One region of the Endozoicomonas sp. SESOKO2 genome, then DNA from elsewhere that is predicted to be linked to it. Evidence: predicted binding sites of a transcription regulator. Region 1 holds the regulator's gene; each other region holds the start of a gene.
What was found. The regulator LexA, encoded in region 1, represses DNA repair genes until DNA is damaged. The targets are predictions, from matches to a motif close to TACTGTNTANNTANACAGTA.

Region 2: the regulator LexA is predicted to act here: its motif matches at 2,540-2,559, upstream of ruvC (crossover junction endodeoxyribonuclease RuvC).
Region 3: the regulator LexA is predicted to act here: its motif matches at 1,677-1,696, upstream of recN (DNA repair protein RecN).
Region 4: the regulator LexA is predicted to act here: its motif matches at 1,437-1,456, upstream of KDK17_RS12905 (YebG family protein).

Annotation. Positions count from the first base shown of each region.
Region 1 is NZ_JAHHPQ010000221.1:28,104-34,186, forward strand. Features, by position in the region: gene KDK17_RS05525 (DUF6586 family protein) at 1-255, shown strand, start outside; gene KDK17_RS05530 (hypothetical protein) at 432-824, shown strand; gene KDK17_RS05535 (SulA-like leucine-rich domain-containing protein) at 852-1,346, opposite strand; gene lexA (transcriptional repressor LexA) at 1,425-2,027, opposite strand; gene KDK17_RS05545 (serpin family protein) at 2,304-4,658, opposite strand; gene KDK17_RS05550 (TetR/AcrR family transcriptional regulator) at 4,804-5,451, shown strand; gene KDK17_RS05555 (L,D-transpeptidase) at 5,518-6,000, shown strand; gene nagZ (beta-N-acetylhexosaminidase) at 6,040-6,083, shown strand, end outside.
Region 2 is NZ_JAHHPQ010000275.1:4,151-10,233, forward strand. Features, by position in the region: gene rarD (EamA family transporter RarD) at 1-543, shown strand, start outside; gene ruvA (Holliday junction branch migration protein RuvA) at 583-1,194, opposite strand; gene KDK17_RS06410 (carboxymuconolactone decarboxylase family protein) at 1,331-1,876, shown strand; gene ruvC (crossover junction endodeoxyribonuclease RuvC) at 1,873-2,400, opposite strand; gene KDK17_RS06420 (hypothetical protein) at 2,745-2,909, shown strand; gene KDK17_RS06425 (YebC/PmpR family DNA-binding transcriptional regulator) at 3,048-3,794, opposite strand; gene aspS (aspartate--tRNA ligase) at 3,938-5,719, opposite strand; gene KDK17_RS06435 (zinc ribbon domain-containing protein) at 5,840-6,083, opposite strand, start outside.
Region 3 is NZ_JAHHPQ010000109.1:60,899-66,981, forward strand. Features, by position in the region: gene recN (DNA repair protein RecN) at 1-1,652, opposite strand, end outside; gene grpE (nucleotide exchange factor GrpE) at 1,911-2,495, shown strand; gene dnaK (molecular chaperone DnaK) at 2,693-4,612, shown strand; gene dnaJ (molecular chaperone DnaJ) at 4,818-5,960, shown strand; gene KDK17_RS03035 (hypothetical protein) at 6,027-6,083, opposite strand, start outside.
Region 4 is NZ_JAHHPQ010000529.1:13,190-19,272, reverse strand. Features, by position in the region: gene rapA (RNA polymerase-associated protein RapA) at 1-732, opposite strand, end outside; gene KDK17_RS12905 (YebG family protein) at 1,110-1,406, opposite strand; gene rluB (23S rRNA pseudouridine(2605) synthase RluB) at 1,553-2,464, opposite strand; gene scpB (SMC-Scp complex subunit ScpB) at 2,582-3,487, opposite strand; gene KDK17_RS12890 (ScpA family protein) at 3,487-4,350, opposite strand; gene KDK17_RS12885 (tryptophan--tRNA ligase) at 4,499-5,713, opposite strand; gene KDK17_RS12880 (L-threonylcarbamoyladenylate synthase) at 5,875-6,083, opposite strand, start outside.

The sequences.
Region 1 (6,083 bases):
GTTTCTGAACTCGAGCAGCTAAAACAATTAGAGTTGTCTGACAGCTGGCTGGCAGATTTACTCAAAGCTTATGGCGAAATTTCACTTTTAGACGATGATATACAATCATATTCTAATAAAATCAATACTGCCATGATTGCTTCGGACAGTGCTGGAAGTACAAGAGGTGTTAAAACACCGGAAAGTGCCAAAAGTATTCTTGCTTCCCTCAAGGAATTGGTGGGCCACTTCAGAAATTTCAATCTCGAATGGTGACTTAATCATTTACTGCTCATTCTGCGTTCAACCGTTGGGATCGCCATAGACTGGGAAGTATCTTGTGCCCAGGGAGGGATATAGGTACAAAGTCTTATATAAGCCGGGGTCAACACTCAATGAGCCAGGGGGGGGCTCTGTAGGTGCGATTCAGACAGGTTTGACAGAGGTACCCTATGACAAAGATCATGCTGTGCTGTTCTGCAGGTATGTCTACCAGTATGCTGGTTAATCATCCTTTCACATTACTCTGCATTGACCTGTTGCATCATGATGCACAATGCTGCATGATTTCCACCTCTTACTCGCTATTTATGGGACGAAATATGGCTGCATCGTTTTTGGAAATTGTGGAACTTCCAACAGGAGAGATTGTTTTGCGACGCAGTGATGAAGAGGGCGAGCCCCTGCTGACCATGAAATTTTCCGGGGAAGCCAAGGAGTATCTTGAAGGAGAGTATCTACAAGTGGCAAAGGTCATGTTTGACGCCGGAATGCGGGAAGTTGCTGAACTGACTCGTCCCCAATCCTCTGAAGAAGAGATTCCTGAGAACAGAGTGCTGCATTGACTCTATCTTCAAGGCAGTGACAGGTTTTCATGCAACCTGCCTGCTGCGAATAGCCAGTCCCTGACACTGTCCATTGCGGGCAGCGCTTTCAAGCTTGATTAGCCACCCTTTATCCAAGTGTCCCAGCCAACTAATGACGGTGTGGCTGGTTCCGGATGCCAGTGCTTTCCGGGTGAGTTCCAGTGTCTGGTGATCATCGTTAGCGCTAAAAATTTGCACCTTGTCATGGTTCAGGTTGCAATTCTTTAACCATTGCAAGGTTCTGGTATCCGATTTGTCTGCCAGAATCAGAGTCAACCAGCGTTCACTGTCACTGGAAAGCTGACTGAGCATTGGTGTCAGGAGTTGTTCGGCCTGCCAGGGTTGTCCTGACAGAATGAGCTCATTAATACTGGGACTGGGAGAGCTTTTATTTTTCTCTGGTAACGTTTTTTTCAGGCTGGAGCGGTTTATGCGAACTGTGTTGCTCTGAAAGCCTGATGTTGAAAAATTGTGCCTTTCACTGCTTGTTCGGTACAGCATGAATCCTTCCTCCTGGCATGGTCCGGTCGCTTTTCGGTGTTCTCACTCAAGTGTATAGGTGCTCATACAACAACCGTTTCAGGACTGATTTCTGATCACCCCGACGCTTAAACCTTCGACCGCGAAAATATCATGAGTGAGATCGACGACAATGGTTTCGAACTCGTCGTTTTCCGGATGGAGTAATACCTTGTTTTTCTGTTTCTCGAATCGTTTAACGGTGACTTCGTCTTCTATCCTGGCGACGACAACCTGACCGTTTCGAACCTCTGTAGTCTTGTGAACGGCCAGCAGGTCACCATCAAGAATCCCGATGTTTTTCATGCTCATCCCTTTGACTCTTAACAAGAAGTCAGCGGCTGGGGTGAAGAAGCCGGGGTTGAGCATCAGGTGGTCTTCGATATGTTCCTGGGCGAGGATCGGGTTACCGGCAGCCACCTGTCCAATGATCGGAAGGCCTTCAGGCTGGCTGTCTGGAATTCGGATACCTCGTGAAGCACCGGGGGTAATTTCGATGGCGCCTTTACGGGCCAGTGCCCTGAGATGTTCTTCTGCCGCATTGGGTGAACGAAAACCGAAGGTCTTGGCGATTTCTGCCCTGGTGGGTGGGAAACCTGTCTCTTCGATATGAGACTTGATCAGGTCCAGTATTTCGGATTGCCGTTTAGTCAGTTTGATCATGGTCACTCAATCTGTTTTTTTATACAGTATCTGTGATTATATACAGTAATATTGCTCTGGCAAGTCATTATGTTAGGTCGGGCCGCGCAGGTCGGGCCGCGCAGGTCGGGCCGCGATGATGAGCAGCAATTGAACTAAGGGCCGTCAATGATGCATGTGGCAAGCTTTACCTTCCTACTGGTGAATGGTTGACCGATATTCGCAAACTGATTCTGTGAGGCTTTTGTTAAAAAAAATCCGGAGGTGATTAATCTCCGGATTTAGCATTGTATTGATTCATGGTTGATTAAAAGTTAACTTCTCACGCAGCGCGTCCCAGGCTTGAAAAGAAACCTCTAATTGAAAAGGAGAATCACGACCAAAAATCCTGACAAATTTAAAATGTTTGTCTCCAATTGATTTTAATATTCTTTCTCTAAGCTTTTTAGCCTCTTCCAAAGAAGACATCGTGAGTGTTAGCTGTATATGATCTGATTTAGTATTCTGAATATCAAACTCCCCATTCGGATTATAGTTCTGTTGTATTAAAGTACTTACACTCCCCATTGGAGTTTGATCGGTTACTTCTTTTTTAGATGTGAATTGATCATCAGACGTATAAACTTTGCTATCAGAACTGTCATCTTCACTATCAGACATATCATAATCGTTAAAAGTTACCAGATTATCAGAGCTCGGTTTTTCAGCAGGGATAATTGTAGGATTATCTTTGCTGTCAGAAATATAAAAATCAGTGGATTCAGAAGTTATTTTATCAATCATTTTATCCCATTCTCTAATTGAAACATATACTTCAATAGAAAAAAAGCTTTTGTTAACCCGAATTAAATTCCCATTTTTTTCACCAATTGATTCTAATACACTTTCTTTAAACTTTTTAGCACTATCCAAAGAAGAAAAACTGACTGTTAAATTAGTATTGTTTGCATCAGCACTTTGAATATCTAAATACCCATTTGGATTATAAAATTTATTTATATAAGTGCTCACATCAACAGTTTCAAAAGTTCTAAAAGACAGATCTTTTATTAGAGATAAGTTTTTTTGTACTTCTTCCTGTTTATTTAAGAACGGGTTATTAGAACTATCATCATCGCTATCAGATATATCATCATCGCTATCAAATATATCATCTTCGCTATCATACATATCAAAAGGGTTGGAACTTGCCAGTTTTTTAGAATTAGAACTCTGTTTTCCAGCGGTGCTGATTACAGGATCACCATCAAACTCCAAAAAGCTGCCATCCTTTATGACCAGCTCAATTAACCGATTACCTTCTTTGTCTACAATGGCAATGTAGCCAGGGCAGTCAAAATCAAAATGAGAAGTTCCAGATACGCACCTTGTTAAAATTTTTGCAACAGTCGCCATCTTACCGCTAGCACCTTCTTCATCAACAGATAATACGATCTTCTGAAGCACCTCCAGATCCTGATCTGCCGGTAGGCCTAGTCTTGTCAGATCTCCTGCTACTATGTCGGTTCCTAATGCCTCACACATTTTCTCGAGTAACTGAGTGTCGCAACTGTCTTCTACTTTTATTTTGGGTAGCGATAGCTGATATTTCGCTTCTTTATAATTTAATTGTTTAGTCAGCTCATTAATCGTTTCAGAATCAAGATTGTTAATCGCTGTGGCACTTTCTTTACGCGGTTTTATTGCGACCAGTTTAAGATCTTCTCCATTCAAAGATTTGAATTCCTTGGCGATGGCAGCAAATTTGCTGTTAGAAGCACATTGAACCGTTTCAGTTTTAACCATCATTTTTACGTTGTTAATACGAGTTCCATCTGCGCATAGAAAGCTTTGAGGAGCGGTTTTATCTGGAGAAAAACTATCCTCCCAGACACCCCGGAATTCCATTACATTACCTATTGTCGCTGTAACTTCATTCATGCCATCAAACAAATTTTTAATTTTTCCTTTGGTTTTCTCCTTGACAAAATCTTCTGTGACTTCAGCTACGTTCCATTGATTACTTTCCAGCTTTTGAGTTTGATAACATTCAGAGAGTATTTTTTCTAATTGCTCATCCCTGACATGAAAAGCAGAAGCGATAAAGTTAGCGCAAGAGATTAACTGCTCAGGATGGCCTCCGTAAGGGTTGTCTTTGCTGAATTTACCGAGTTCTTTATGGATTTCAGTTTCCAGCTCTTCAGTCAAGGTTCCTTTGGGGATTCCCAAAATGGATTCCTTTTTGGCATTGTCATCTATGCACGCCAGAAGCATGCCCAAAACCGGAGTCAGGCTGGTAGGAGACGCCACCGTGCTTTTTTTGCCCTCACTGTTCAAAATCCCGAATGATACTTTATCAATGAGTTTTTTAGCAATATCAGAAGCCTGTAGTGTGGTCCCGGTGTGTGTGTCTTGCAGATTAAATGGCTGCGAAGACATTGATATTGATTTGATTGAGTGTCCAATAGGTGTCATAGTCGTTTCTCCATCACTTGATAATAATTGATTAGCGTGAATAAACTCACTGCTTCCATGCTTTGTGCTTCCCTGTTTTGCGGCAAGAACATGCTTTGCAGATTGCCGTAGATTATGGGTTGCCTGATTACTATTAGTTAAGTGTTTGTCGTCGATGAAATCACTAACCGATAAGTTAGTGATGGCAACAATTTGCACCCTGTAATAGTGTTGAGCAATGGTCCGTACCACTGACTCGTTGGGTTAACTCGATGAGGCTTTGCTACTAGTGGCCTTGACAGCTGAGGGTAAGAAACGTAGGTTCTAAACAGTCGTTTATTAATCTTATAAAATTCCCCGGATCATGGCACAACCTTCAACCGTAGAGAGAATTCTGGATTCAGCCGAGCTGCTCTTCGCCGAACATGGCTTCGCAGAAACCTCCTTAAGAACCATTACAAGACAGGCAGGGGTTAACCTGGCTGCAGTGAACTATCACTTTGGCTCCAAAAAAGCGTTGATACAGGCAGTATTTGCGCGTTTTCTGGCTCCCTTTATGGAGGGGCTGAATACCACTCTGGATGAGTGGTCAGATCACAGTGAGCAACCTGATCTTGAAACAGTGCTTCAGATACTGGTTGACCATATTCTTGCTGTGAAACCCAGAAGGCCGGATGACATCTCTATTTTCATGAAACTCATGGGGCTGGCATTCACCCAGAACCAGGGGCACCTGAAACGTTATCTGACCGAAACCTATGGAACTGTCTTCAGTCGATACTTTGAGTTACTGTTCAGGGCCTGTCCTGACCTTCCGATTGCCGATAAATTCTGGCGTACCTACTTTAGTCTCGGTTCTGCTGTCTTCTCCGTATCCGGTGCTGATGCGCTCCTGTCCATCGCCAAGAGAGACTACGACATTGATGACAATCTTGAGAATATCATGAGAAGAATGGTGCCGTTTATGGCAGCCGGTCTGCGTGCTCATGCCACCCATGATAGTGGCCGATAATGTTTATTCTGCATGCAGGCTCTTAAGCCTGATGCACTGCGAAGCCAATCAATACGAGATTCAGCTGTGCATATTAATGTTCGAATTGCCTCACAGACTCTGGAGTTGATGCAGGAGGGGGTAGAAACGATCTGTTACTCTGTCTCCACTGCCAGTAAGGGGACAGGTCAGCAGGAAGGTAGCTGGCAGACTCCCCTTGGTCATCATATTATTCGAGCTAAAATAGGTGACGGCCTTCCTCTCAATGCAGTGTTTGTAGGAAGGCGATACACGGGTGAGATTTATTCTCCGGAACTACAACAACAATACTCTGAACGTCGGGACTGGATCTTAAGCCGCATTCTCTGGCTAAGTGGCCTGGAACCCGGTTACAACCGTTTGGGAAATGTCGATACTATGCGACGATATATCTATATCCATGGAGCGCCTGATTCCGCTGTGATGGGGGAGCCGGGTTCAAGAGGCTGCGTTAGGATGCATGGTCATGACATGATTGATTTATTTGACCGGGTTGTTCCGGGAACTACCATTGATATTCTGCCAGAGTAGTCTTATCGCATGCAGTCAGGTCAGGAGAACAGGAAAAGTATGAATACGCATGGTCAAAACGATGCGAAAAATAATGGTGTTCT
Region 2 (6,083 bases), on a different contig from region 1:
GTATTTGGCGAGCGACTCAACAAGACTCAATACTTTGCCATGGGGTTCGCCTCACTGGGTGTGCTTGCCATGATTTGGCAACAGGGCTCTTTACCCTGGGTCAGCCTGGCAGTGGCCGGTCTTTATCCGGTATATTTCATCATTCGCAAGCCATTAAAGGTCGACACCCTGCCCGCTCTGCTGTTTGAGCACCTGCTGTTCCTTCCAGCCAGTATTTTCATACTGATGAGCGATCACAGCTTTATGCAACACCTGACCCAGTCCGCCACTCTGTGGTATCTGCTGCCAGGTCTGGGACTGCTCTGCAGCCTGTCACTGATCTGTTACATCAACGCCTCAAGACACTTGTCTGTCAGCTCGTTTGGTCTGTTGTGCTACCTGGAGCCTGCTTTGATCTTCGTCGTAGCTGTGACTGTCCTGGGAGAAGGCTTCAACGCACAGCAGTGGTTAAGCTATAGCTTTATCTGGCTGGCTGCTGCAATCATTTGCGTTGACTCGGTCAGCAAGCTCATCCGGAAAACTGTCAACCAGACAAACAGGTGAGACTCCCGTGTCTCTCCTTCCAGATAATGTGAGGAAGCATCAGATCATACTTTTCAGAGCCTGACGAATCAGCTCTTCACTGGTCATACCGTCCTTGAACAATCTGCCAATGATTTTGCTGGCTTCCTGAGGCTTGTAACCCAGAGCCACCAATGCACTGACGGCTTCCTGTTCAATATCTTGTGCTGCGGCAGCCATTTCCCCACCAACAATCAAAGGCTTTTCTTCCAACAGGGGCGCTGACTGCCAACGATCCAGCTTATCTTTCATTTCAATAATCAGCCGCTCGGCTGTTTTCTTACCCACACCCGGCAGCTTGACCAGTGTGGCACTGTCTCCCTCCTTTACACAGCGTACCAATGCATCAGCTTCAATACCTGACAAAAGGGTCAGTCCAAGCTTGGGACCTACTCCATTGACCTTAATCAGGGTTCTGAACAATTCCCGTTCATCACGACTGCTGAAGCCGTAGAGAAGCTGAGCATCTTCACGCACGACAAAGTGGGTGTACAAAACGACTTCTTGACCCACTTCCGGCAATTTATAAAAAACCGACATCGGAGCTTCCAGTTCATACCCGATACCATAGGCTTCGATCAGCAAATGAGGAGGCTGTTTGTCAGCCAGAAGACCCCGAATTCTTCCAATCATGTCGTTTCCCAAATTTTTTATTTTCTGACCATGTAGTCAGAACACCTAACAATACGCTGAGAACCATGAACTCCTGAGGATTGCTCTTCTCTAATCACTGAGAGACATCAATCCAACAGCCTGAAGGAGCGGCCTCATGAGGAGACTTCGCACATTTTTGGGAGTACTCTGGCAAATCCTTCCTAAGGCTGGTCTGGCCAGTGAATACCATCCCGCTGTGACCGGCGGGGCTATTCCTATCCCTTTCATCCAGTCACAGAAATCTCTGTTGGTGGAGGCCCCTCCGGAGCGAATAGCAAATTCACCTAAGCTCGATAAGCCTGTTCGCAGTTTCACCGGCTATATACAGGGCTATACCAGCCTTCCTATGAGAGATCGGGCTCTGGTTGCTCTTCGAAGTGCCTACCTCTGTAATACCAGACACCTGATCCCGGACATTGCTCAATGTGCTCTGGACACCGGTCTGAAAGCCAGTGATGTACAAATGGTTGCTCGCGGTCTCCTGGCACCGGGCTGGGACAACCGCCAGCGCCTGTTACTGAAAACCACTGAAGAACTCTACAAAGAACAGATCATAGGTATAGAAAACTGGAAAGCATTGAAGAAAATCTATACGCCGCAACAGATTGTAGACCTGGTGTTTTGCATCGCTTCCTTTCACCTTTGCGTCCACCCAAACTAAGCCTGCCCCGTGAGACGACGACGTCGGGTACCTGTAGCACCTGCCATTCTGACCAGACTGGAGCGGGTATGAGCATGACAAAGAGCAACTGCCAGGGCGTCTGCGGCATCAGCCTGAGGAGTATCATTCAAGTCAAGGATAGACTTCACCATGTGCTTTACCTGGTACTTATCCGCAGAACCTTTGCCAACCACCGCCTGCTTGACCTGCCGGGCAGAATACTCCGACACCTCAAGATTATGATTGACCACAGCCACAATAGCCGCCGCCCTGGCCTGCCCCAGCTTCAGTGCCGAATCGGCATTCCTGGACATGAACACCTGTTCGACACCCACTGACTGTGGGGTGTAACGTTCAATCAGAGTACTGATACCTTCATAGATCTGCTGCAATCGCTCAGGCAAAGGCGCTTCCCGGATGCGAATACACCCGGAAGCCACATAATGTGTTTTATTACCTACTTCTTCAATTAATCCATAGCCGGTAATTCTTGATCCCGGATCTATCCCCATTAGGATGGCCATTCAGAATGTATTCTCAAGTCGGATATCGCGATTTTCCATGACAGCTGTTTGATATATCCCAAGAGTCACTGACTTCGGCAGCTCCTGCCAAAAACATCTGACAGACAGGAATTCTGTCATCATGATTACGTCAAAAGGATACTGTACATTCATACAATATACCAGTGATCCCACTGGGTATCAGAAACTTACAATTCAAGAACACTGAATTACCAAACTTGCCTGTGAGTAACGATAGAAGCAGCTTAGTATTTCTCTGGCAATGCTCTCATCGTGAAACCCTGGCAGGATCATTGCCCTTGCTCAAGACGGTTTTACTCCACAAGAAGATCCGGAAACAATCAATGCCCGATCTACTAAAAACATTATTGATTATCACTGGCATCATTGTCGTATTGTTTATGCTACTGATAGGGTTCAACGTCTGGGCATTCACTCATGTGTCTGCCGGGCAGGTATTTCCAGAACTAAAGCATGAAACCATTGTGATCAAGTTGCACGGTATTTGACCTCACTCGCAACACCGCAACAGCAAAATTTTTATATAGAAGCGGGAGCCCGACAATTTTTTATAAGAGCAAGAAAAGTAAAAGCAAAAAAAGCCCCGATACTTTCGCTGTCGAGGCTATTCACAAGGAAGGGATAACTTAACCCAGCTGCTCCATCACTTCAGCAGGAATATCAGCATTGGTGTAAACGTTTTGCACGTCGTCCAGATCTTCCAGACGATCCACCAGCTTCATGATTTTTTCTGCACCGTCTTTGTCCAGTTCCGTCTGGGTGGAAGCGATCATCGCTACTTCGCCACCTGCTGGCGTCAGACCTGCAACCTCTATGGCTTCTTTTACTGCCATGAACTCAGTCCAATCAGTGACTACTTCAATGGAACCATCGTCGTTAGTCACAACGTCTTCAGCGCCAGCTTCAAGAGCGGCTTCCATGAGAGTGTCTTCATCCAGGCCCGGTTCGAAAAAGATCTGCCCCTTGCGCTCAAACAGATAAGCAACAGACCCGTCAGTGCCAAGATTGCCACCGTGCTTGGAGAATGCGTGACGTACTTCTGCAACGGTACGATTACGGTTGTCTGTCAGGCATTCCACCAGAACTGCGATACCGCCAGCACCGTAACCTTCGTAGATGACTTCTTCCATATTGGAATCGTCATCACCACCGGCACCACGAGCAATGGCCCGGTTGATGGTGTCACGGGTCATATTGGCCCCCAGAGCCTTGTCAACCACCTGACGCAGCTTGGGGTTGTCCTCGATATTACCACCGCCCTGCTTGGCTGCTACCACCAGCTCACGAATGATCTTGGTGAAGATTTTGCCACGCTTGGCGTCCTGTGCCGCCTTACGGTGCTTGATATTGGCCCATTTACTATGACCTGCCATAGAAAATACCCTTTATCTTTTCTTGAACAGGCCGGTAAAAACCGGCCTTAAACAATTTATGAAATGGTCGCAGACGCTTTATGTGTCGCAGACGCTTTGTGTGTCGCAGACGCTTTGTGTGTCGCAGACGCTTTATGGATTGATCAGTGACTGGTTGCAGACGCCGGATCGCGACGAATACGGATGTTCAGGTCGCGCAGCTGGCCAGCATCCACTTCACCCGGAGCCTGAGTCAGCAGACACGCAGCAGACTGAGTTTTCGGGAAGGCAATAACGTCACGAATGTTATCGGTACCACACAAAAGCATAACCAGACGGTCCAGACCAAACGCCAGACCACCGTGGGGAGGCGCACCGTATTTCAGAGCGTCCAGCAGGAAGCCAAACTTCTCCTGTTGCTCTTGTTCCTCAATCTTCAGGATGCGGAATACCGTCTGCTGCATTTCCTGATTGTGAATACGAACAGAGCCACCACCCACTTCGTAACCGTTGATAACCATGTCATAAGCACGGGACAAAGCTTCCGCAGGATTAGCTTCCAACTCTTCAGGTGAAGTCGTTGGGGCTGTGAAAGGATGGTGCAGTGCAGTCAAACCACCGTCGTCTGCTTCTTCAAACATCGGGAAGTCGACAATCCACAGTGGCGCCCATTCTTTCGTGTACAAATTCAGGTCAGCAGCGATCTTGCAGCGCAACGCGCCCAGGGCTTCGTTAACCACCTTCTCTTTATCAGCACCAAAGAAGACGATATCGCCATTCCTGGCATCCAGTCGCTCCATGATCTTCATGGTGACATCGTCGCCCAGGAACTTGATGATCGGAGATTGCAGGCCATTGGCGCCACTTTCAATTTCGTTAACCTTGATCCAGGCCAGACCTTTGGCACCGTAAATGCTGACAAACCGAGTGTAGTCGTCGATCTGCTTACGGGACAGTTCAGCACCACCGGGAACTTTCAGAGCAGCTACACGCCCTTTCGGATCTTCAGCCGGTCCTTTGAAGACCTTGAATTCAACTCCGGCCATCAGATCAGCCACATCCAGCAGCTCCAGCGGGATACGCAGGTCCGGCTTGTCAGAACCATACAGGTTCATGGCCTGTGCATAAGTCATGTGCGGGAATTCGCCCAACTCAATACCGCCCACTTTCTTAAAAGTGCTCTTAATAAGGTCTTCAGCCATTTCCATGATCGGGGACTCATCCATAAAGGAGGTCTCAATATCGATCTGAGTAAATTCTGGCTGACGATCAGCACGCAGGTCTTCGTCACGAAAGCATTTTACGATCTGGTAGTAGCGGTCAAAACCTGCCACCATCAGCATTTGCTTGAACAGCTGAGGAGACTGAGGCAGCGCGAAGAACTTACCTTCGTGGGTACGACTGGGCACCAGGTAGTCACGGGCACCTTCCGGGGTAGCACGGGTCAGAACAGGCGTTTCGACATCCAGATAGCCGTGCTCATCCATAAAGCTGCGTACGGCACTGGTCAGCTTACTGCGAAGGATCATTTTTTCCTGCATTTCCGGACGGCGCAGGTCAACAACACGGTTTTTAAGACGAACTTCTTCACCCACATCGGTGTAGCCTTCGATCTGGAAAGGAGGTGTCTGGGCTTCGTTCAGGATGTCTACCTGCTTACCCAACACCTCAATCTCACCGGTGCCCATGTTGGTGTTTACAGTCCCTTCCGGACGAGGACGAACCAATCCGGTGATTTTCAGCACGTATTCACTGCGTGCTTTATCGGCAAGGGCAAAAGCCTCTTCGGTGTCGGGATCAATAACTACCTGGGCGATGCCTTCACGGTCACGCATATCCAGGAAGATCACACCACCATGGTCGCGACGGCGGTGTACCCATCCACAAAGAGTAACCTCCTGCCCGTCATGGGAGAGATTCAGTTCGCCGCAATAATGGCTGCGCATAAGATACCTCGAAACTGGGGAGCTATTCAGGTTCAGCACAGAATTATCAGAAATTTTGTGCCTGAATGTATGGTTTTGAGTCACTCCGGGTAAAACAACCTCAGTGCTCAAATAACCGAATTATTCACTGGCGGCTGCAGGGCCGCTCGAGCCCTTGGCAGGGCCCTGATGATCATTGGAGGACAGATTCTTCTTATTGCCACTCTTGAAGTCTGTTTCGTACCAGCCAGCGCCTTTCAGCCTGAAGGCCGGTGCACTCAACAGTTTTGTCAATTCAGGTTCACCACAGACACCACAGTCGGTCAGAGGCGCATCGCTGAAAGTCTGAATCACTTCCTGCACATCACCGCAACTTCCACACTGA
Region 3 (6,083 bases), on a different contig from region 1:
ATCTCTTTTGCGTGGTTGAGCGTGGACTCGGTCATTTCGACTCCACCCAGCATTCGAGCGACCTCTTTAACACGACGATCGCCATTCAGGCCGACAATCTCGGTGGAGGTTTTGGCATTGCGGACCTTCTTGCTAACGTGCAAATGCTGATGCCCCTGTGACGCCACCTGAGGCTGATGGGTGACACAAATTACCTGACTTCTTTCCCCCAGCTCCCTGAGCATGGCTCCGACGATTTCCGCAGTTCCACCGCCAATGCCGACATCCACTTCGTCAAAGATCATACTGGGGATATGAGAGGTTTGAGCGGTTATCACTTGAATGGCCAGACTGATTCTGGACAGTTCACCACCAGAAGCTACTTTGGTTAATGCTCTGGGTGGCTGACCCGGGTTGGTCGTTACCAGGAATTCGATGTCTTCAGCACCATTGGGTGAGAGAGTGCTGCTCTCTACCGGTGTCAGGGCAATGACGAACTGTCCGTGGGGCAAGCCCAGCAAGGCCATACGCATGGTGACTTTTTTCTCAAGCTGTCTGGCTGCAGATTGACGTTTTCCGGATAGTTTTTCGCTTTGGTTCTGAAACTCGGATTTCAATTCGATCAGTTTTTGTTGTAACGCTTCAACTCGTTCATCGCCGAACTGGATGCTCTCCAGCTCAGAGCTGAGGGTGTTTTGTTTTTCCAATAACGCTTCGGGCTGAACCCTGTGCTTTCTCGCAAGGTCGTATATAGCGCTGAGACGTTCATCCACATCCTGCATTCTGGCCGGATCAGCATCAAAATGATCAATGAAGTGATTGATTTCCCCTACCGCTTCCTCGACCTGAATCTGGGCAGAGGACATCATCTCCAATGTGTTGCTGATGGCTGGGTGATCCATGTCCAGATCGCCCAGACGCTGCAGACAGACAGACAGTTGCTGGAGAATGTTGCCGGTCTCATTGTCGGAGCAAATAGTGTTGATCTCATGACAAACCGAAAGAGTGCTTTCAGCATGGGATAACTGTCTGAGTTCTAGCTCAAGCTGTTCCAGTTCTCCTTCCTGAAGTGACAATTGTTCAAGTTCCTGAAGTTGATAGCTGAGCAGTTGAACTCTTTCATTCTGTTCTTTGCGGTTATGGGCCAGTGTATTCAGCTCATGATGCGTCTGGTTGAACTGATGAGCAATGCAAGCCACTTCGGAGGCTAGTTTTTGTAGACCGGCATAATCATCCAGTAGCAGTCGATGGCTGTTTTTTTTCAGTAACGACTGGCTTTCATGCTGGCCGTGAATATCAATTAACCGCTCACCAATGCCCCGAAGATCGGCAAGGGGAGAGAGTGTTCCATTGATATAGGCACGGGACCGTCCTTCTTTGGTAATGACTCTGCGGAGGATGCACTCATCATCACTGGTCAGATCTTTTTCCCGGAGCCACGCTTTGGCCGCAGAGCAATGACTGATATCAAAAGAAGCCTGTATTTCAGCTTTGTCCGTGCCTTGACGAACGCAATGACTGTCGGTTCTGTCACCCGTGGCCAGACCCAGTGCATCCAGCATGATGGACTTGCCAGCACCGGTCTCGCCGGTAATCACAGTCATTCCGGATTGGATGTCCAGATCCAGCTGGTCAACGATGGCAAAGTTGCTGATGGACAATTGGGTCAGCATGATGAATACCCGCTAGTGTAGCGTGACTGTTTATATATACAGTAACCTGATGTGAGACATTCGTAAAGTTGGAGCTAAAAAAAATACTCTGATTACGACCAGATTGAGACCAGAGCATGTTGTGATTTTGTTCTGCAGATCAGTGTTTTGCGAAATGATCGGTTGCGTTAAAAAAACTGTTTGCAGGTCTTGAATCCAGATTTCGTGACCCAATATACGTTTCATCAAACGATTTGACTCCCGGTCGGAGATTCTGGAATGACAGTAGAAAACAGCAAACCTGATGAGCAGGAAATGGAAGAAGCCACCGAACAGCAGGCAGAAGAAAACTTGCTGAACGAAGAAGGTGGTGTTGAGCTGGACAGTGAAGGTGATCTGACCGACGGCCTTGAGAGTCAGCTGGAAGCGCTGAACGAAGAGCTGGCCAAAGCGAAAGATCAGACTCTGCGCGCTGCTGCTGAGATGCAGAACATCAAGCGTCGCGCTGAGCAGGATGTTGAAAAGGCTCATAAGTTTGCCTTGGAAAAATTTGTTGATGCGCTGATTCCAGTGGTTGATAGCCTGGAAAAAGGAATAGAAAGCGCTGAACAGGCAGAAGGAGCCCACGAAGCTCTTATAGAAGGCATGAAGCTAACACTGAAGCAGTTTCTGGATGCACTGGGGCGCTTTGGGGTGGAGCAGGAAGATCCGAACGGACAGCCTTTTGACCCGAATTTCCATCAGGCTATGTCCATGGTTCCGAATCCCGATGTTGAAGCCAACACCGTGATTGATGTCTTTCAGAAAGGTTACAAGCTGAATGGCCGTCTGATTCGTCCAGCCATGGTCGTCGTTTCCAAATAGGTGATTTTGTTGAGGAATATTCAAAAAAAGAATGTTTCAACAGCCTTGAAATCAAATCAATTGATCCCATATTGATTTCAAAGGCCAAAAACAGCCGCTCACCACTTATTGGCAAGCGGCCCTCAGCTGAAGAATTGAATTACAGAATTGAACTAAAGAATTTCGCTCTGCAAGCAGGGCAATGGAGAGATTGAACAATGGGTAAAATAATCGGTATTGATCTGGGAACCACCAACTCTTGTGTATCCATTCTGGATGGTGAAAAAGCCAAGGTTTTAGAAAATGCTGAAGGCGGTCGTACCACGCCTTCCATCATCGCCTTCACAGACGATGGTGAGACTCTGGTAGGGCAGCCAGCCAAGCGTCAGGCCGTTACCAACCCTGATAATACCCTGTTTGCCATCAAGCGCCTGATCGGTCGCCGTTTCAAAGACGATGTGGTCCAGAAAGACATTCAGATGGTTCCTTACAAGATTGTTGAAGCTGACAACGGCGACGCATGGGTTGAAGTTAAAGGTGACAAAAAAGCACCACCTCAGATTTCTGCTGAAATCCTGAAGAAAATGAAGAAGACCGCTGAAGACTATCTGGGCGAATCTGTTACTGAAGCGGTGGTTACCGTACCCGCTTACTTCAACGATGCACAGCGTCAGGCGACCAAAGATGCTGGTCGTATCGCCGGTCTGGACGTTAAACGTATCATTAACGAGCCCACTGCTGCTGCCCTGGCCTATGGCATGGACAAGAAGCAAGGTGATCAGACCATTGCCGTATACGACCTGGGTGGTGGTACTTTTGATATCTCTATTATCGAGATTGCTGATGTCGACGGCGAGCACCAGTTCGAAGTACTGGCCACCAACGGTGACACTTTCCTGGGTGGTGAAGACTTCGACATGCGTATGATCGACTACCTGGCTGAAGAGTTCAAAAAAGATCAGGGCATCGACCTCAAAGGTGATCCTCTGGCCATGCAGCGTCTGAAAGAAGCCGCTGAAAAAGCCAAGATCGAGCTGTCTTCTGCTCAGCAGACGGATGTTAACCTGCCTTACATCACTGCCGATGCAACTGGTCCTAAGCACCTGAACGTTAAAGTAACCCGTTCCAAGCTGGAGTCCTTGGTAGAAGATCTGGTTCAGCGCTCTCTGGAGCCATGCCGACTGGCGGTAAAGGATTCTGATCTGGATCTGTCTGATATCGACGAAGTCATTCTGGTAGGCGGTCAGACCCGTATGCCAATGGTTCAGGAAAAGGTGGCTGAGTTCTTCGGCAAGGAGCCTCGTAAAGACGTGAACCCTGACGAGGCGGTTGCTATGGGTGCTTCCATCCAGGGTGCGGTGTTGGCTGGCGACGTTAAAGACGTACTGTTGCTGGACGTCACTCCGCTGACTCTGGGTATCGAAACCATGGGTGGCGTTATGACGGCACTGATCGAAAAGAACACCACGATTCCGACCAAGAAGTCGCAGGTGTTCTCTACTGCTGATGACAACCAGAGTGCTGTAACCATTCATGTCTGCCAGGGTGAGCGCAAACAGGCATCTGCCAACAAGTCACTGGGGCGTTTTGACCTGTCTGACATTCCACCGGCTCCACGTGGCATGCCTCAGATTGAGGTCAGCTTTGACCTGGATGCTAACGGTATCCTCAACGTTTCTGCCAAAGACAAGGCTACTGGTAAAGAGCAGTCTATCGTGATCAAAGCGTCTTCCGGCCTGTCTGACGATGAAATCGATCAAATGGTTCAGGACGCTGAAGCAAACGCGGCTGAAGACAAGAAGTTCGAAGAACTGGCGGCTGTCCGTAACACGGGTGATGGTCTGGTACATGCGACGCGCAAGACTCTGGAAGAAGCCGGTGATAAGGCAACGGAAGAAGAGAAGAGTGCGATCAACGAAGCTTTGACTGCTCTGGAAGAGGCTCTGAAGGGGGACGACAAGGATCTCATCGAAGAGAAATCCAAGGCTCTCTCTGAAGCTTCTGCTGGTCTGGTTCAGAAGATGTATGCAGAAGCTCAGCAACCCGGCGCTGAAGGTGCACAGGAGGCTGAATCTTCTTCCGCTGCGGATGACGCCGTAGACGCCGAGTTCGAAGAAGTGAAAGATGACAAGAAGTAAGCCCATTCCGCGCTGCGGTATGAGTTGATTTGGCGGCGCGGGAGCTTTCTCCCGCGCTGTTGTGTTTAAGAGACTGTCTGAAAGGTTTCGCCGATTTTCCAAACAGTCTCTGATTCAATAAATCGGGATCGTTCCCGATGTATGAAAGCGATTTGGATTATTTCGGTCAGGTGATCTGACGGAACCTGACCACAGGGTGTTACTAATGGCAAAACGTGATTTTTACGAAGTACTGGGCGTAGAAAAGGGGGCCTCTGACAAGGAGATCAAGAAGGCCTATCGCCGTATGGCTATGAAGTTCCACCCTGACCGTAACCCCGATGACAAAGAAGCGGAAGAGAATTTCAAGGAAGTCAACGAGGCTTTTGAAATCCTCTCTGACGATCAGAAGCGTGCCGCCTACGACCAGTACGGTCATGCCGGTGTCGATCCTAACATGGGCGGTATGGGTGGTGCTGGTGGCTTTGGTGGCGCTGGCGGCTTTGGTGACGTCTTCGGTGATGTTTTTGGTGATATCTTTGGCGGTGGTGGTCATTCCCGAAGCTCCGTTCAGCGCGGTGCCGATCTGCGCTATCAACTGGAACTGAGTCTGGAAGAGGCGGTTAAGGGTACTACCAAGAAAATCAAGATTCCTTCTCTGGTCGGTTGTAAGTCCTGTGATGGTACAGGTGCCAAAAAAGGGACTTCTCCTGTGACTTGTAGCACTTGTGGTGGTGTGGGTCAGGTGCGTATGCAACAGGGCTTTTTCTCTGTTCAGCAGACCTGTCCTGACTGTCACGGTACTGGCAAGATGATTAAAGACCCTTGTCGTGAGTGTCATGGTGAAGGTCGGGTTCAGGAATATAAGACGCTGTCTGTTAAGATTCCTGCCGGTGTCGATACCGGTGATCGTATTCGTCTGGCGGGTGAAGGTGAAGCAGGCGTCAATGGTGGTCCAGCCGGAGATCTCTATGTTCAGGTCAGCGTGGTAGACCATCCGATCTTCCAGCGTGATGGCAAACACCTATACTGTGAAGTGCCCATTACCTTTGTTGATGCCGCCCTGGGTGGCGAGCTGGAAGTTCCGACCCTCGACGGCCGGGTAAAACTCAAGATTCCAAAAGAAACCCAGACTGGCAAGTTGTTCCGTCTCCGCGATAAAGGTGTCACGCCAGTTCGTGGCGGCAGTCGCGGTGACCTGATGTGTCGTGTGGTGGTAGAAACACCCGTGCATCTGACCGAACGCCAGAAAGAGCTGATGCAAGAGTTGAAGGAAACCTTTGTCGCAGAAGGTGAACATCGCCAGTCTCCCAAGAAAACGTCCTTCTTTGAAGGGGTTAAGAAGTTCTTTGACGATATGTCGTCCTGATCAGTTTGCCAGATTGAAAATAAAAAAGTGGCATTAGCGCCACTTTTTTTGTGTAGCCTTCTTCATCTATGGCGTACAGAAATATTTCTCGTATTCGCCAAGAAAGTATTGATGGTCAAAGAG
Region 4 (6,083 bases), on a different contig from region 1:
GTTGAACGGGTTTTCATCTTCAATCGCACGGCAACGCTCTTCATCAAACAGGCCGAAGTGCAGGTTAAAACGACGCAGCATTTCGACCAGCCATTGATGTTGAAGTGTTTCCGGAACCAGAATCAGGACCCGGCTGGCACGTTCTGTGATCAGTTGCTGATGAAGGATAAGACCGGCTTCAATGGTTTTACCCATGCCAACTTCGTCAGCCAGCATCACTCTTGGCGCATGGCGTCCGGAAACCTCACGGGCTATGTGCAGCTGATGGGGGATGAGGCTGGTACGGGCACCGAGAAGCCCTCTTACTGGAGCGCTCAACAGGCGACAATTGTTCAGCAATGTCTTGTAACGCAGAGAAAAATTGCTGTTTTGGTCGATTTGACCTGCCAGCATTCTGTCCTGCGGTTTGTTGAAGTGAATAAAGTTGCCCAGCTCCGATTCGGGAAGCTCTCCGGGCTTGCCGTTGGGAAGAAGACCCTTATAGTGCAGCAGACCATTCTCTTCGATGACTTCTGTCACCGTCATGGTCCAGCCCTCGTGACTCTCTATCTTGTCACCAGGATTAAATTGTACCCTTGATAGCGGGCAGTTATTAATGGAGTACAGCCGGGTTTCACCGGTGGTGGTGAACAATAGGGTAACCATGCGACTATCGAAAGTCAGAACGGTACCTAATCCTTGTTCAGTTTCGGTGTCACTGATCCAGCGCTGTCCAGGAACGAAGCTCGTCATGTCGTGACTACATACCTTGCCAGACAAAAAGGCCGCTATATTAGCGGAATTCGCTGTATTAGCAACCAGTACAAGTGCTACTTGGCGGGCTGCTTCACTAGTGTCTCGGTCTGATAATGGGAAAAATGACCGCTAGAACCACTATCTTTGGTAAAAAAAAGGGTTTCTCAATCAGGAATGAAAGAAAGATTTTTTTTCATACAAAGCTATTTTTAGCTGAATCTGAAGCTGATCAGAGGGACGGTTAATGCCCATGACGCTTTGTTTTTGATTCGTTTCTGAATAGAAGATGAAATGAAAAAGGATTGAAACGAAAAAGGTGCTGACGGCAGAGCGAATCAGGGCATTCCGCTCTGGCAATCGGAAAATGCGCTGGATCAGGCCGCGGCCTCATCCTCGTCCTTATCCTTTGTGTCGTTGTCTTGCTCAGAAGTCTGGCCAATCTCAAGCACCAGGTCCGGTTTGCCTTTAAAGGCTTTGGCAAAGGCTTCCTTGTTTTTAGCGAACATCAGGCCGATCTCTTCAGCCAGGTCTTCATCGATTTCAAAGCGGTCTTCCAGCAGGCTGGTGATATTGGCGGCCAGCTCCAACATACGATCGTATTCTTCAGCGGCTTTCTTGTCTGTAAACATGCTTCCGTCCCGGTCAACTCGCCACATGGGGGTAATAGACATGGCCCTCTCCTGTCAGGCTTGGTTTAAAGTTACTGTATATAAATACAGTCATTCTGTCCAGTGGAACCCCTGAAGGTTAGCATGGAAACTCAAAGCATTTTCAGGAATTGGCAAGAGCTCCGGGTCATGGTTGGAGCTCAACAGCATTAACGATGTCTGTTCTTTTTGAAAACGCCGGGCTTTTTGTGAGGCGAGGGACGCTTCTTGTTGATAGCGGGGTTGCCACGGGAGCCCCTGGTTTTCAGGCCTGTTTTGGTGTGTCGTGGATCGGCTCTGCGTGTCACTGCGTTGGGCGCGGGTGGCAGTTGAACGGCAGCGGCCAGATCGTCGATGTCCGCTTTTTCTACTTCTTCCCACTGGCCCATGCGCAGGTGGTCAGGAATGATGACATTGGCAAAACGTACACGCTTCAGACGGCTGACAGTCAAATCCTGGGATTCCCAGAGTCTGCGCACTTCGCGATTACGGCCCTCCAACAGGCAAACATGGAACCAGCGGTTGATGCCCGAACCGCCTGAGTCAACAATATCGGTGAAGCGGGCAGGGCCATCTTCCAGCTCTACGCCATCGAACAGGTTCTTTACTTTCTGCTCTGTCGCATTACCCATGACTCGAACAGCGTATTCACGTTCAACCTGGTAAGAAGGATGCATGAGACGACTGGCCAGCTCACCATCTGTGGTGAACAACATCAGTCCGGAGGTGTTGATATCCAGACGGCCAATGGCAATCCAGCGCTCTCCCTGAAGTTTGGGCAGTTTGTCAAAAACAGTGGGGCGGCCTTCCGGGTCGTGGCGGCTACAAATCTCGCCTTCAGGCTTGTTGTAGGCAATGACGCGGCGGATTCCGGACGCATAGGTTTCCAGTTTGACCGGGCGACCGTCGACAGCAATCTTGTCTTCAGCATTGGCACGATCGCCGAGGCTGGCCTGTTCACCATTTACGGAGATTCGACCTTCGCTGATCCAGCGTTCCATCTCACGGCGCGAGCCCAGGCCGGCGCCCGCCAGGATTTTTTGCAGTTTTTCACCCTGGGGAGGAGTGGTTTCAGTTGTCATGGTATTTATGGCTATGCCGCTCTGTTTTTCTATCAAAGGGGCCAGAGTATAGCGACTTAATATAGGTTAAGACAGCGTGGATTTCCGCTGCTGTTATGCTGAGTGATCAGACATGGTTCAGGGGTCAGTTCTTTCGTTTGATATTTCCCCGGATATTTCTGCTTCAGGAGCGGGCTCTTCCTCAATGGGCATATCGGTCGTCTGATATCGAGTTTCATCGCCTTCAGTGGGAAGTTCTGTCAGTTTCTCTGATGTCTGAATGTCCTGTTCAACTAACTGCTCTTCTTGCTCTGGTGCTTCGGCTTTCTTTTTACGGATCAGGTCATCAAAGTTGTCTGGCAGATCGGCTTCCAATTCATCCAGTTCGGCAAATAGCTCATCAGAGGATTGACCTTCAATCTCAATGGCCTCCTGATCTTCTGCGTCCTCTGTCGTTGGCTCCCTCTGATCGTTGGCTTCAGCCAGCTCCCGGGCAGCTTCCTCCAGATTACGAATCTCGGATAGGGGGGGCAGTTCATTGAGGTTTTCCAGATTAAAATAATCCAGAAACTGACGAGTTGTGGCAAACATGGCCGGGCGACCCGGCACATCCCGGTGACCCACCACACGTACCCATTCACGATCCTGAAGGGTTCGTATGATGTTACTGCTGACGGCTACCCCCCGGATGTCTTCAATTTCCCCCCGGGTGATTGGCTGACGATAGGCGATGAGTGCCAGAGTTTCCAGCAGTGCCCGTGTGTAGCGCTGTGGTTTTTCTTCCCAGAGTCTGCCAACCCAGGTGGATAGTTCCTGTCTGACCTGGAAGCGGTAACCCGATGCCACCTTTTTGAGTTCAAAGCCCCGTCCCTCACAGGCTTCAGAGATGGACACCAGAGCTTCGCGGATCTGGTTGCCATCCGGACGCTCTTCCTCGGGGTAAAGGTCTTCGGGGAACAGGGCGGCCAGCTTTTCTTCAGTCAGGGGTTTCTGGCTGGCCAGCAGGGCTCCTTCCAGGATGCGTTGCAGCTGTTCTGCTTCCATTAGTCAATCCGGGCCTTAACGTGAATGGGACCAAAAGGTTCATTCTGTATCAATTCGATCAGGGATTCCTTGATCAGTTCCATCACCGCCATAAAGGTAACGACGACACCGAGTTTGCCTTCCTCCAGCCGGAACAGGGCAACAAAGGGGGTGAAGCGTTCAGATGTCAGCATGGACAGGACCTCACTCATACGCTCACGGGTGGACAGAGCCTCCTGTTCAACCTGATGATTGACGTACATTTCTGACCGGCGGAGCACCTCTCCCATGGCCAACATGATCTCCTTGAGATCGACTGCCGGATGGGGGCGATCCTGCTCAAGGTTGGGTGGGGCAGCATTGGCTTCATGAAGATCCCGAGTCATCCTGGGCAGTTGGTCAATATCTTCTGCGGCTTTCTTGAAACGCTCATATTCTTGCAGTCGACGAATGAGCTCAGCACGGGGATCTTCTTCCTCGTCTTCGTCCTCAGAGACTCGTGGCAGCAGCATGCGGGATTTGATTTCGGCCAGTGTAGCGGCCATGACAAGGTATTCTGCTGCCAGCTCGAATTGTCCTGATTCCATCAATTCTACATACTGCATGTATTGCTCTGTAATGACAGCTACCTTTATGTTCAGGATGTCCATGTTGTTGCGTTTGATCAGATAGAGCAGCAGGTCGAGAGGGCCTTCAAAGGCTTCCAGAAAGACCTGCAGGGCATCCGGTGGGATGTAAAGGTCGTCAGGCAACTTAGCCATGGGCTGACCCATAACCCGTATCTGGTGTTCAATGATTGCAGGCTCAGAGCCTGATTGAGTTTCCGGTGCCAGCTCTGCAGGGAGTTGTTTTCCGGGCTCAGCCACGGTTTCCGTGGAGGTCATTGATGCATCACCCTGTTGTAAATCCTCTAGCTGAAAAAAAGCAGCTTGACCGACCAGGCTCCTGACGGTGAAACTGCTTTTTATGATGATCAGGCTTAAAACCTGACCCGTATTTTGCAATGGCTGTTACATCACTGAAACACAGTGTTCAACGATAGTCCAGTCCTATGGCTTCCCGGACCTCCCTGAGGGTGTCCTGGGCTTCGTCCCGTGTCTTTTCGGTCCCTTCGGCAATGATACTTTTCACGACATCGGGATTGTTTTCCAGTTCTCTGGCTTCCGTGCGAATAGGCTCCAATTCGGCCTGAATCGCTTCAATCAGAGGTTTTTTGCAGTCCAGACAGCCGATACCTGCTGAGCGACAACCCTCTTGAACCCAGTCTCTGCGCTGCTCATCTGAATAGACTTGGTGAAGCTGCCAGACCGGACACTTTTCCGGTTCGCCCGGATCATTCCTGCGAATGCGGGCCGGGTCTGTGGGCATTTTTTTCAGTTTCGACGCAACACCGTCCTGATCTTCCCTGAGGCTGATGGTATTACCGCAGGACTTGGACATTTTCTGACCATCGAGGCCCGGCATACGGGCCTGTTCAGTGAGCAGAGCCTGAGGCTCCGGCAGGATAACCTTGCCTGTACCTTCCAGATAGCCAAAGAGTCGCTCCTGATCGCCCAGAGTGATGTTGCTCTGCTCTTTCAACAGCGCCTTGGCCGTAGCCAAGGCTTCGTCATCCCCGTGTTCAAGATAGGCTCGACGGAGCTTGCGGTAAAGGTTGGCGGTTTTTCGACCCATTTTACCGATGGCTGCCTCGGCATTATCCTCAAAGCCGGGCTCTCGTCCATAAAGATGGTTGAAGCGTCTGGCGATTTCCCGGGTGATCTCTATATGGGCTTCCTGGTCAGCTCCGACGGGTACCAGTCCTGCACGGTAGGCAAGGATATCGGCGCTTTGCAGCAATGGATAGCCAAGGAATCCGAAGGTGGAGAGATCTTTTTCCTTCAGTTTTTCCTGCTGATCCTTGTAACTGGGTACTCGTTCCAGCCAGGAGAGCGGTGTGATCATGGAGAGCAGCAGATTCAATTCTGCATGTTCCGGAACTCTGGACTGAATGAACAGGGTGGCCGAACCCGGATTGATGCCAGTTGCCAGCCAGTCAATGACCATGTCCCAGACGGAGTCTTCCAGTTTTTCTGGCTCTTCGTAGTGAGTGGTCAGTGCGTGCCAGTCAGCTACGAAGAAAAAACACTCATATTCATGTTGCAGCCGAAGCCAGTTTTTCAATACCCCATGATAATGGCCAAGATGTAATCGGCCAGTGGGTCGCATGCCAGACAGAACACGCGACTGTGAGTCTACAGCGCTCAAGAGGCTCTCCCGTTAGAATCCTGAGTTGACAGGGTACGACAGTTTGCACGACGGTAAAAGCGTGTTTTTACACGGCATGAATAAATCAGTCATGAGTGACTGAAAAATTCCGGTCATGGAATCGGATTTCTTCAACAATAGATTCGTACAGTGATCGTTGTTCAGCTGAGAAACGGTTCCGGATTGCCTTTACCTTCCCGAAGGATTTCAGGCGTGTCCGCCAGCAAACTGATCACTGTGGTTGGCTCCATACCCCTATAACCACCATCAATGACCAGATCCAGCTGGTTTTCAAGTGTTTCACGAATGTCGTATGGGTCCAGCATTGGCTCATTGTCACCCGGCAGCTGTAAGGTGCTACTCATTATGG